DNA from 2 places in the Photobacterium ganghwense genome. Region 2 is predicted to be linked to the other one. Evidence: predicted binding sites of a transcription regulator. Region 2 holds the regulator's gene; the other holds the start of a gene.

Region 1 (4,356 bases), 920 kb from region 2:
GGACGGCTTCCGGTTTGATCTGGCCTCAGTGCTGGCGCGTGACAGTCGCGGCCAGCCAATGAAAGAGCCGCCGCTGCTCTGGTCTATCGATTCTGACCCGATATTGTGCGGCACCAAAATCATCGCCGAAGCCTGGGATGCGGCCGGATTGTATCAGGTGGGCTCGTTCATCGGCGATCGCTGGAATGAATGGAACGGAAAATTCCGCGATGATGTGCGTGCCTTCTGGCGGGGAGACAACGGTTATGTCAGCCGTTTTGCCTCAAGAGTGCTGGGCTCCCCGGATATTTACTGCGGACGGCAGCATTCTCCGCACCGCTCGGTAAATTTTATCTGTGCCCACGACGGTTTTACCCTCAATGATCTGGTTAGCTACAGCGAAAAGCACAACTGGGCCAACGGCGAGAATAACCAGGATGGCGACAACCATAACCTGTCGAGCAATTACGGAGTCGAAGGGCCGACCGAACTGCCGGAAGTGGAGGCGATGCGCCATCGCCAGTGCAAGAACATGCTGGCCACGCTCTACCTGTCGCTCGGGATGCCGATGCTCAATATGGGGGATGAAGTGCGCCGCACCCAACAGGGCAATAACAATGCTTACTGCCAGGATAATGAAATCAGCTGGTTTGACTGGAGCCTGGTCGACAAAAATCAGGATTTACTGCGCTTTGTGACGCTGCTGGGGCAAATTCGGCGGGCAGAGCCGACCCTCGACTGGAACATGCACCGCTCTCTCAGCTCTGTGGTGGAAAACGTCAACATCCGCTGGCACGGGGTGGAGCCGAATAAACCGGACTGGTCGGAACATTCGCATTCTCTGGCGCTGACGGTCTATCACCCCATCACCCAGGATGAGCTGTATGTGGTCTGCAATGCTTATTGGGATCCGCTGGCTTTTACTCTGCCGGATCGCGACAGCAGCGAATGGCATGTGGTGATTAACACGGCGAAACAGAGCCCGGATGACATTTACCCGATCAATCAGGCTCCCCGTTATCCGCACCGTACCATTCTGGCCTCGGGACGTAGTATGATCGTCATGATAGCCAAGTCAGTACAGCAGGATGAGAAGTATGATTAGGGTAATAAAACGTTGGGTGGCCGCGTACGATCGCTGGTGCGAGAGAATGGGGCTGGTTCCGGAGAACCGCCGCTGCTGTGCGCCAGTGCGTTACGATGAAGATGATCCGCGTCATCCTGACCAACGCCGCACGGCGTGTCGGGGAGGCACCATGCCATCCCATGCTGGCGATACCGATATTGGTGCTGATGCCAATGCTAATGTTAATGCAGGTATCGGTTCCAAGGCCTGTGACCAGCCTGTGACACATATCAACAGCGCAAAATCAGATGCCAACGGATAACAGCCGCTGGCCAGAGACGCTCTGGCCGGTACTTTGGCCTGCGATGCCGATATTCGCAGCCGCAGGCGGGAGCACACCAGGATGATAGACAGCCATTGCCATTTTGATTTTGCCCCATTTAGTGAAGACCCGGCTCATTATCTGGCGCTGGCGCGTCAGGCCGGGGTGAACAAACTGGTGATACCGGCGGTGGGGGTGCGCAACTGGAAGGCGGTACGTCAGCTCGCTACGGAGCAAGACGGGGTGTACTTTGCCCTCGGTCTGCACCCGTTTTTCAGTGCAGATCATACCGTTGCCGCCGAGCAGCAACTGGCGGCAGAGTTGGAAGCTGAATCACTTTTGAGAGCAAAAAATCGGTCACACTGCGTAGCGGTGGGTGAATGTGGACTAGACTTTGCCATTGCAGAGGTCGATCGTGATCAACAGCTTACGTTACTGTCATCCCAGCTCAGGCTGGCGAACCATTACGGCTTACCGGTAATTTTGCATTGCCGTAAAGCCTACCCGGAATTGTTGAGGCTGCTCAAGCAGATCCCGCCGGTCGCCGGTGGGGTATATCACGCTTTCAGCGGCAGTCTGGAGCAGGCCAGACAGATGATTGATCTGGGCCTGAAAATCGGAGTCGGGGGAACCATCACTTATGAGCGAGCAAAGAAAACGCGTGCCGCCATAGCGCAGCTGCCTTTGTCGGCACTGTTGCTGGAAACCGATGCCCCCGATATGCCGGTGGCCGGCTTTCAGGGCCAGCCGAATCGTCCCGACCGGTTGGTTGCGGTGATGGATGCGCTGGTTACGCTGCGATCGGAGCCCCGGGAGGAGATCGAAAAAGTCATCACCTTAACCACAGCTGAACTTTTTCATATTCCCCATTGAACGGGCGTCACAGATTTAAAAACGATTGCGCTAACGGTTGCGTAAAAGCTCTAATGTTTTGTGATAGCACTCACGTTTGCTGCTGAGCTTGCTATCTCTTTCCTTGCAAACTGTGAAGCGGGCATTATTTTATCCGGCGCCGCATGAGTATAATGCGCCGGACTCTTAACTGAGCCGAATTGTCGAGACGCCAAACTTAACTTAAAGGGATGCCATAAACTATGAGCGTGTTTATGAGCCTGGTTGGGATGGTGGTACTGCTGGGTCTGGCAGTGCTGTTATCTGATAACCGCAAAGCTATCAATCTACGTACTGTTGGTGGTGCATTTGCCATCCAATTTATTCTGGGTGCATTTGTTCTGTATGTACCTGTTGGCCGTGATGTGCTGTATGGCATGTCAACCGCGGTTGCTAACGTTATTTCCTACGGTAATGACGGTATCAACTTCCTATTCGGTGGCCTGACTTCAGACAAAATGTTTGAAGTATTTGGTGGCGGTGGCTTTGTCTTCGCCCTGCGTGTTCTGCCTGTTATCGTGTTCTTCTCTGCACTGATCAGCGTGCTTTACTACATGGGTATCATGCAGGTTGTAATTAACATTCTGGGTGGTGCACTGCAAAAAGCACTGGGCACATCTCGTGCGGAATCCATGTCTGCAACAGCTAACATCTTTGTTGGTCAAACGGAAGCGCCTCTGGTTATCCGTCCGTTCGTACCAAAAATGACTCAGTCTGAGCTGTTTGCTGTTATGTGTGGTGGTTTGGCATCTGTAGCGGGTGGTGTACTGGCGGGTTACGCATCAATGGGTGTTCCTCTGGAATACCTGATCGCGGCATCTTTCATGGCAGCACCGGGTGGTCTGCTGTTCGCGAAAATCATCAAGCCTGAAACTGAAGAGCCAATTGAGCAGCTGGCAAGTGATGCAACGGCAACGGGTGATGATAAGCCTGCTAACGTTATCGATGCTGCGGCAGCGGGTGCATCTTCTGGTATGCAACTGGCACTGAACGTAGGTGCGATGCTGCTGGCATTCATCGGTCTGATCGCGCTGATCAACGGTATGCTGGGTGGTATCGGCGGTTGGTTCGGTATGCCTGAGCTGACGCTGGAACTGATTCTGGGTTACGTGTTCTCACCACTGGCGTTCCTGATTGGTGTGCCATGGGAAGAAGCCACTATTGCCGGTTCTTTCATCGGCCAGAAACTGGTTGTGAACGAATTCGTTGCTTACCTGAACTTTGCGCCATACCTGGCGGAAGGGGCGGAAGTGGTACTGTCTCCTAAGACTGAAGCGATTATCTCCTTCGCACTGTGTGGCTTCGCTAACCTGTCTTCAGTAGCGATCCTGCTGGGTGGTCTGGGTGGTCTGGCTCCAAGCCGTCGCCACGACATCGCACGCTTCGGTATGAAAGCGGTTGCTGCAGGTACATTGTCTAACCTGATGTCTGCAACTATCGCTGGTCTGTTCGTGGGTATGTCACTGTAATTCCCCGTCAGATTACCGACAACGCCGCAGCACTGTCTGCGGCGTTTTTGTTTTCCGTCCTTCTCATCCCGGTGATACCTCACCATCATTGTTTCCTCCCACGGCTTGTGCTTCATTAGCGCTTTCGGCATTACGCCAGTCAGAGCGTTATCCGCCTTCGGGCTGTAATTGTCTCCGTCTGTTTCTGAACCTGATTCGTTAAAGCGTGCCATTTTCTGAAATGCACCTGTCTCTACTCGTCCCTAATCTGAGGTGCCGGCAATCATCAGCGAGTGCTGTCAGGGCTTGTCGTTTCAAGGCCAAGTGGGGGCTTGTGTGAAGGTATTGGCGTTCAACAGATAGGGTAAACATCGAAATGGCTGTTTCCATGACGTGCCATAAAATCGATTGCGCTCCGGTTTCTGCTCATTTCCTTTGCTAGCATTACATTCGTTGCCGGGCAGACTACACTTCTTCTTGTGCTGTTTTAGACAGAGAGCAAGAAGATGAGTGAAGTACTTTTAGCGTTACTGGCGGGGTTTATTGTTGGGATTGTGTTTTCAGCCATTAAGCTGCCCATTCCCGCCCCTCCTGTCTTGTCCGGCGTGATGGGAATCGTCGGGGTGTATATCGGCGGCATTGCCTATCAG
Region 2 (4,356 bases):
CACTGAAGTTCCGGCGCAACTATCACCGGGGATCAGCCTGTAAGTCCGGGCGCCTGAGTTCACTTTAGTTAAGAGGATGGCAAACACATGGAAAGGGTAGAGAAACTGTTTGAAGGGCTGTGGCAGGATTACATTCAGCGTTTGTGTCCGTCAGCGGCGCAGGTTCATGACCTGCTGACCGAAGACGAACCGCTGCTTAATGATCATATTGCGTTGCGTACCTTCAACCTGCCCAAAGTGGGACTGGATCGCCTGGCGGCGCCGTTTATCGCGATCGGCTACAAACCGTGCGGCAAGTATCATTTCGAAGCGAAGAAGCTGTATGCTGAGCACTTTGAGCACCCGAACCCGCGTGCACCGAAAGTGTTCATCAGTGAGTTGATGGTTGGACAATTCAGTTCTGAACTGCAGCAAGCGGTGCGTGAGCTGGTTAACCAAGTACCGGAAGAGGCGCTGAATGATCCTGCGTTCCTGTACGGCGGCCGTTTGTGGGAGCTGGATTTTGCGACCTACGACATGCTGTCAGCAGAAAGTGAGTATGCGGGTTGGGTGGCTGCGCACGGTTACGGGGCTAACCACTTTACGGTCAGCATCAACCAGCTTGAGCAGTTTACCGAAGTGGTTGAGGTGAACCAGCTGCTGCGTCACAACGGGTTTGTCATCAATGAGTCAGGCGGTGAAGTCAAAGGCAGCCCTGAAGTGCTGCTGGAACAGTCATCGACCATGGCTGATCGGGTTGATGTCGGCTTTACGGATGGTGTTCACTCGATTCCGGGTGGCTTCTATGAGTTCGCTAAGCGTTACCCAATGCCTGACGGTGAGTTGTACTCGGGCTTTGTAGAAGCATCTGCCGACAAGATCTTCGAAAGTACGAACATGTAAAACGCCCATTTATCACAGAATGGGTCACCAAGCCTTGAGGGTCTGACCTTCAAGGCTGCTCTCTGGTCAAGAGCGATAACCGATCAGAATCCCAATGAGATGCTTTCCCTTTGCCCCGCAGCGGTTGTTGCAGGGCTTTTTTCGTTCAGGCTCTGCTGTTTCGTACCACATGTTTGTGGGATGGTGTTTAGTGCCAATTATTCGGTGCTAGGTGTTTAGTGTCAGGTGTTGAGTACTTGGCGTTTAGTGCCAGCGCATGGCAGGCATCGGTTATCAGCGTCAGTGCTGGCAATCCAGCGGTGGCAACGGCAGGGCAGCCGGACAGCCGTCCTGTAAGGCTGTTTGCTCATGGTAATGGCGGTTGCCGCTAAAGCCGGTCAACTCGACGGTGGCAGGCAACGGGGCAATGATAGCCGGGCTCAATGAGGGCTGGTGCGGGGAAAAACGCTCGATATCCATATCTGTTATCCGTGTCAGGACCTTGCATCAGTTGCATAGGCGTCTCTCCTGAATGTAGCACTTGTCCGGCCGGAGGCAAGGGGGAAAAGGGTGAGCGTGTCGGCAACTCTCGGATGTATCGCGCCGCAACGCCGGGCGATCTCTCGCGCTGTACTGGGTGTCGCGAGCATTCAAGTCCCGCCAATGTTGCTGCTAATGCCAATGTTGCTAAGTACGGTTCCTGGCAACACGGTAATGAGCGAGGGGGACGTCGTGAGAGGGACTCTGAAGCTGGGGGTGCATAAAGGGATAAGGGCTAGTTGGTATGCTGGTCGCAGATAATAAAAAAGCCGCTGAGCGCGGCTTTTTTCACTGACGTTGCAGCGGCATCTTAGCGCGTACCGTAAACCACGATGGTTTTACCGTGCGCAGAGATCAGGTTCTGCTCTTCCAGCATCTTCAGAATACGGCCAACCGTTTCACGGGAACAGCCAACAATCTGCCCGATTTCCTGACGGGTGATCTTAATCTGCATGCCATCCGGGTGAGTCATTGCATCCGGCTGTTTTGCCAGGTTCAGAAGTGTCTGAGCAATGCGGCCTGTTACGTCCAGGAATGCCAGGTCGCCGACTTTCTGGCTGGTCACTTGCAGACGGCGAGCCATCTGTGCTGACAAGCGCATCAGAATATCAGGGTTAACCTGAATCAGCTGGCGGAATTTCTTGAATGAAATTTCTGCCACTTCGCATGGGGTCTTCGCGCGAACCCAAGCGGTACGCTCCTGGCCTTCTTCGAACAGGCCAAGCTCACCGATGAAGTCACCCTGGTTTAGGTATGACAGGATCATCTCCTTGCCTTCTTCATCCTTGATTAGGACAGCAACAGAACCCTTAACGATGTAGTAGAGTGTTTCCGCTTTTTCCCCTGCATGGATCAACGTACTTTTTGATGGGTACTTGTGGATGTGGCAATGGGAAAGAAACCACTCTAGAGTTGGATCTGTTTGAGGTTTACCTGGAACCATATTACTAACTTCCTCTGCGTTTGTTGCCCAACAACGACGTCCCTATAAGTTTGAGGCTGGGCCTAACAATAATTTGTTCGCCGTTTAGGATATTCAGTCAACCGCTGGGCTGCAAGCTCACGTGAATAATTAGTTCAGAGTTTATCTTTTTTCGGCGCGTATTTCTTGATATTGATCTATCGGAAAAGGCCATTTCGTGGTCATAAGTGTGCACATGATCACACAGTTGTCAGATAGTGCCAAAACACCCTATTTTAGAGAAGGAGAAAGCCATGCAATCACGAGTGAAATGGGTCGAGAATTTGACCTTTTTGGGTCAGTCAAATTCCGGTCACAGCGTGGTGATGGACGGAAACGGCGGAGAAAAAGCGCCAAGTCCGATGGAAATGGTTTTAATGGCTGCGGGTGGCTGCAGTTCGGTAGATGTGGTTGACGGCCTGAAATCTGCCGGGCAGAAAATCACGGCCTGCGAAGCGCAAATTACCTCAGTACGCCGTGATCAGGCCCCGCGTCTGTTTACTTCTGCCAACATTCATTTTGTGGTCGCCGGCCACGATCTGGATGAAGCGGTGGTCGCCAAAACCGTGGCCGATTCACTGGAAAAATACTGCTCGGTTTGCCTGATGCTGGGGGAAGGGGTAGAAATGACGCACTCTTATGAAGTGATCGCTCAGGATTAATCGGCTATCGTCAGTTAACTGACGAGAACGCCTGATATGTTAAATTGCCGCCCGCCCGGTGCAATGCACTGGGCGGGCGGTGTCTTGTCGGTACCGGGTGCGGCGCTGAGGCCGGTTCGTTCACGCTGCTCGCTAAGCCAAACTCAATAACACCTCGTCGCGATTAGCTGATCTTGCCGGTATCAATTAACTGCTGGATCAGTGGACGCATAATCAGCTCCATCGCAAAACTCATCTTACCGCCCGGCACCACCAGGGTGTTGTGGCGTGACATGAAAGAGCCCTGAATCATCGCCAGCAGGTAAGGAAAATCGACTTTCTTGATACCGCGGAAGCGGATCACTACAAAGCTCTCATCCAGGCTCGGGATCGCCTTGGCACTGAGCGGGTTCGAGGTGTCGACCGTCGGGACGCGCTGGAAGTTGATATGGGTGCGGGAGAACTGCGGCGTGATGTAGTTCAGGTAATCATCCATTGAGCGGACAATTGAATCCATCACGGCTTCCCGTGAATGGCCGCGATCGCGGGTGTCGCGCACGATCTTCTGGATCCATTCCAGGTTGACAATAGGCACCATGCCGATCAGCAGATCCACATGTTGGGCAACATTGGTGTCGCCATCCACAACCCCGCCGTGCAGTCCTTCATAGAACAGCACATCGGTGTTTTCCGGTAAATCCTGCCACGGGGTGAATGTCCCCGGCATTTGGTTGTAAGGCACCGCCTCATCGAAGGTGTGCAGATAGCGGCGGAATTTCCCGCTACTATCCTCGCCGTACTGGCGGAAAAAAGATTCCAGCAGGGGGAAATCATTCGCCTGCGGGCCGAAGTAGCTGATGTGGCGGCCCTGCTCTTTGGCTTTACGGATTTCCACATCCATCTCCGGTCGGGTGAAGCGGTGAAAACTGTCACCTTCCAGCCAGGCGGCGTTGATGTTCATCATATTGAACATCTTACGAAATGCTTCCGAGGTGGTGGAGGTACCCGCCCCTGAGGACCCTGTTACTGCAATAATGGGATGTTTTGCAGACATGACAAACCCTGTCGTTAACATTAACGGAAAGAGTTATTAACAGGGTGGCGCGGTCAGGTCAAGCCGGATTGTGAAAAATGCCGACCAGAAAACGGAACGCGTAGAGGCAGTTAGCCCAGGTGACGGCGCAATTTAATATCCACGGTTTCGTGCAGTTCGGAGTAGACAATCACGGCCTCACCCCGTTCCAGTTGCTGGCGAACCCGGCTGACTTTCTCATCCATGCTGAGCTCACGCTCACCGTAATCGGTCCCTTCACGCAGGACAAAATGCTCAATCAGGTTGTTGAGGGTTTCGGG

What was found. The regulator CRP, encoded in region 2, controls carbon source genes, mostly activating them, when cyclic AMP is high. The targets are predictions, from matches to a motif close to TGTGANNNNNNTCACA.
Region 1: the regulator CRP is predicted to act here: its motif matches at 2,300-2,315, upstream of FH974_RS12860 (NupC/NupG family nucleoside CNT transporter).

The regions. Positions count from the first base shown of each region.
Region 1 covers NZ_CP071325.1:2,834,019-2,838,374, reverse strand. The annotation lists gene glgX (glycogen debranching protein GlgX) at 1-1,084, shown strand, start outside; gene FH974_RS12870 (hypothetical protein) at 1,077-1,367, shown strand; gene FH974_RS12865 (TatD family hydrolase) at 1,449-2,240, shown strand; gene FH974_RS12860 (NupC/NupG family nucleoside CNT transporter) at 2,462-3,727, shown strand; gene FH974_RS12855 (XapX domain-containing protein) at 4,213-4,356, shown strand, end outside.
Region 2 covers NZ_CP071325.1:243,500-247,855, forward strand. The annotation lists gene astD (succinylglutamate-semialdehyde dehydrogenase) at 1-43, shown strand, start outside; gene FH974_RS01145 (DUF1338 domain-containing protein) at 88-882, shown strand; gene FH974_RS01150 (hypothetical protein) at 1,162-1,341, opposite strand; gene crp (cAMP-activated global transcriptional regulator CRP) at 1,712-2,344, opposite strand; gene FH974_RS01160 (OsmC family protein) at 2,617-3,024, shown strand; gene FH974_RS01165 (phosphoribulokinase) at 3,188-4,057, opposite strand; gene FH974_RS01170 (YheU family protein) at 4,168-4,356, opposite strand, start outside.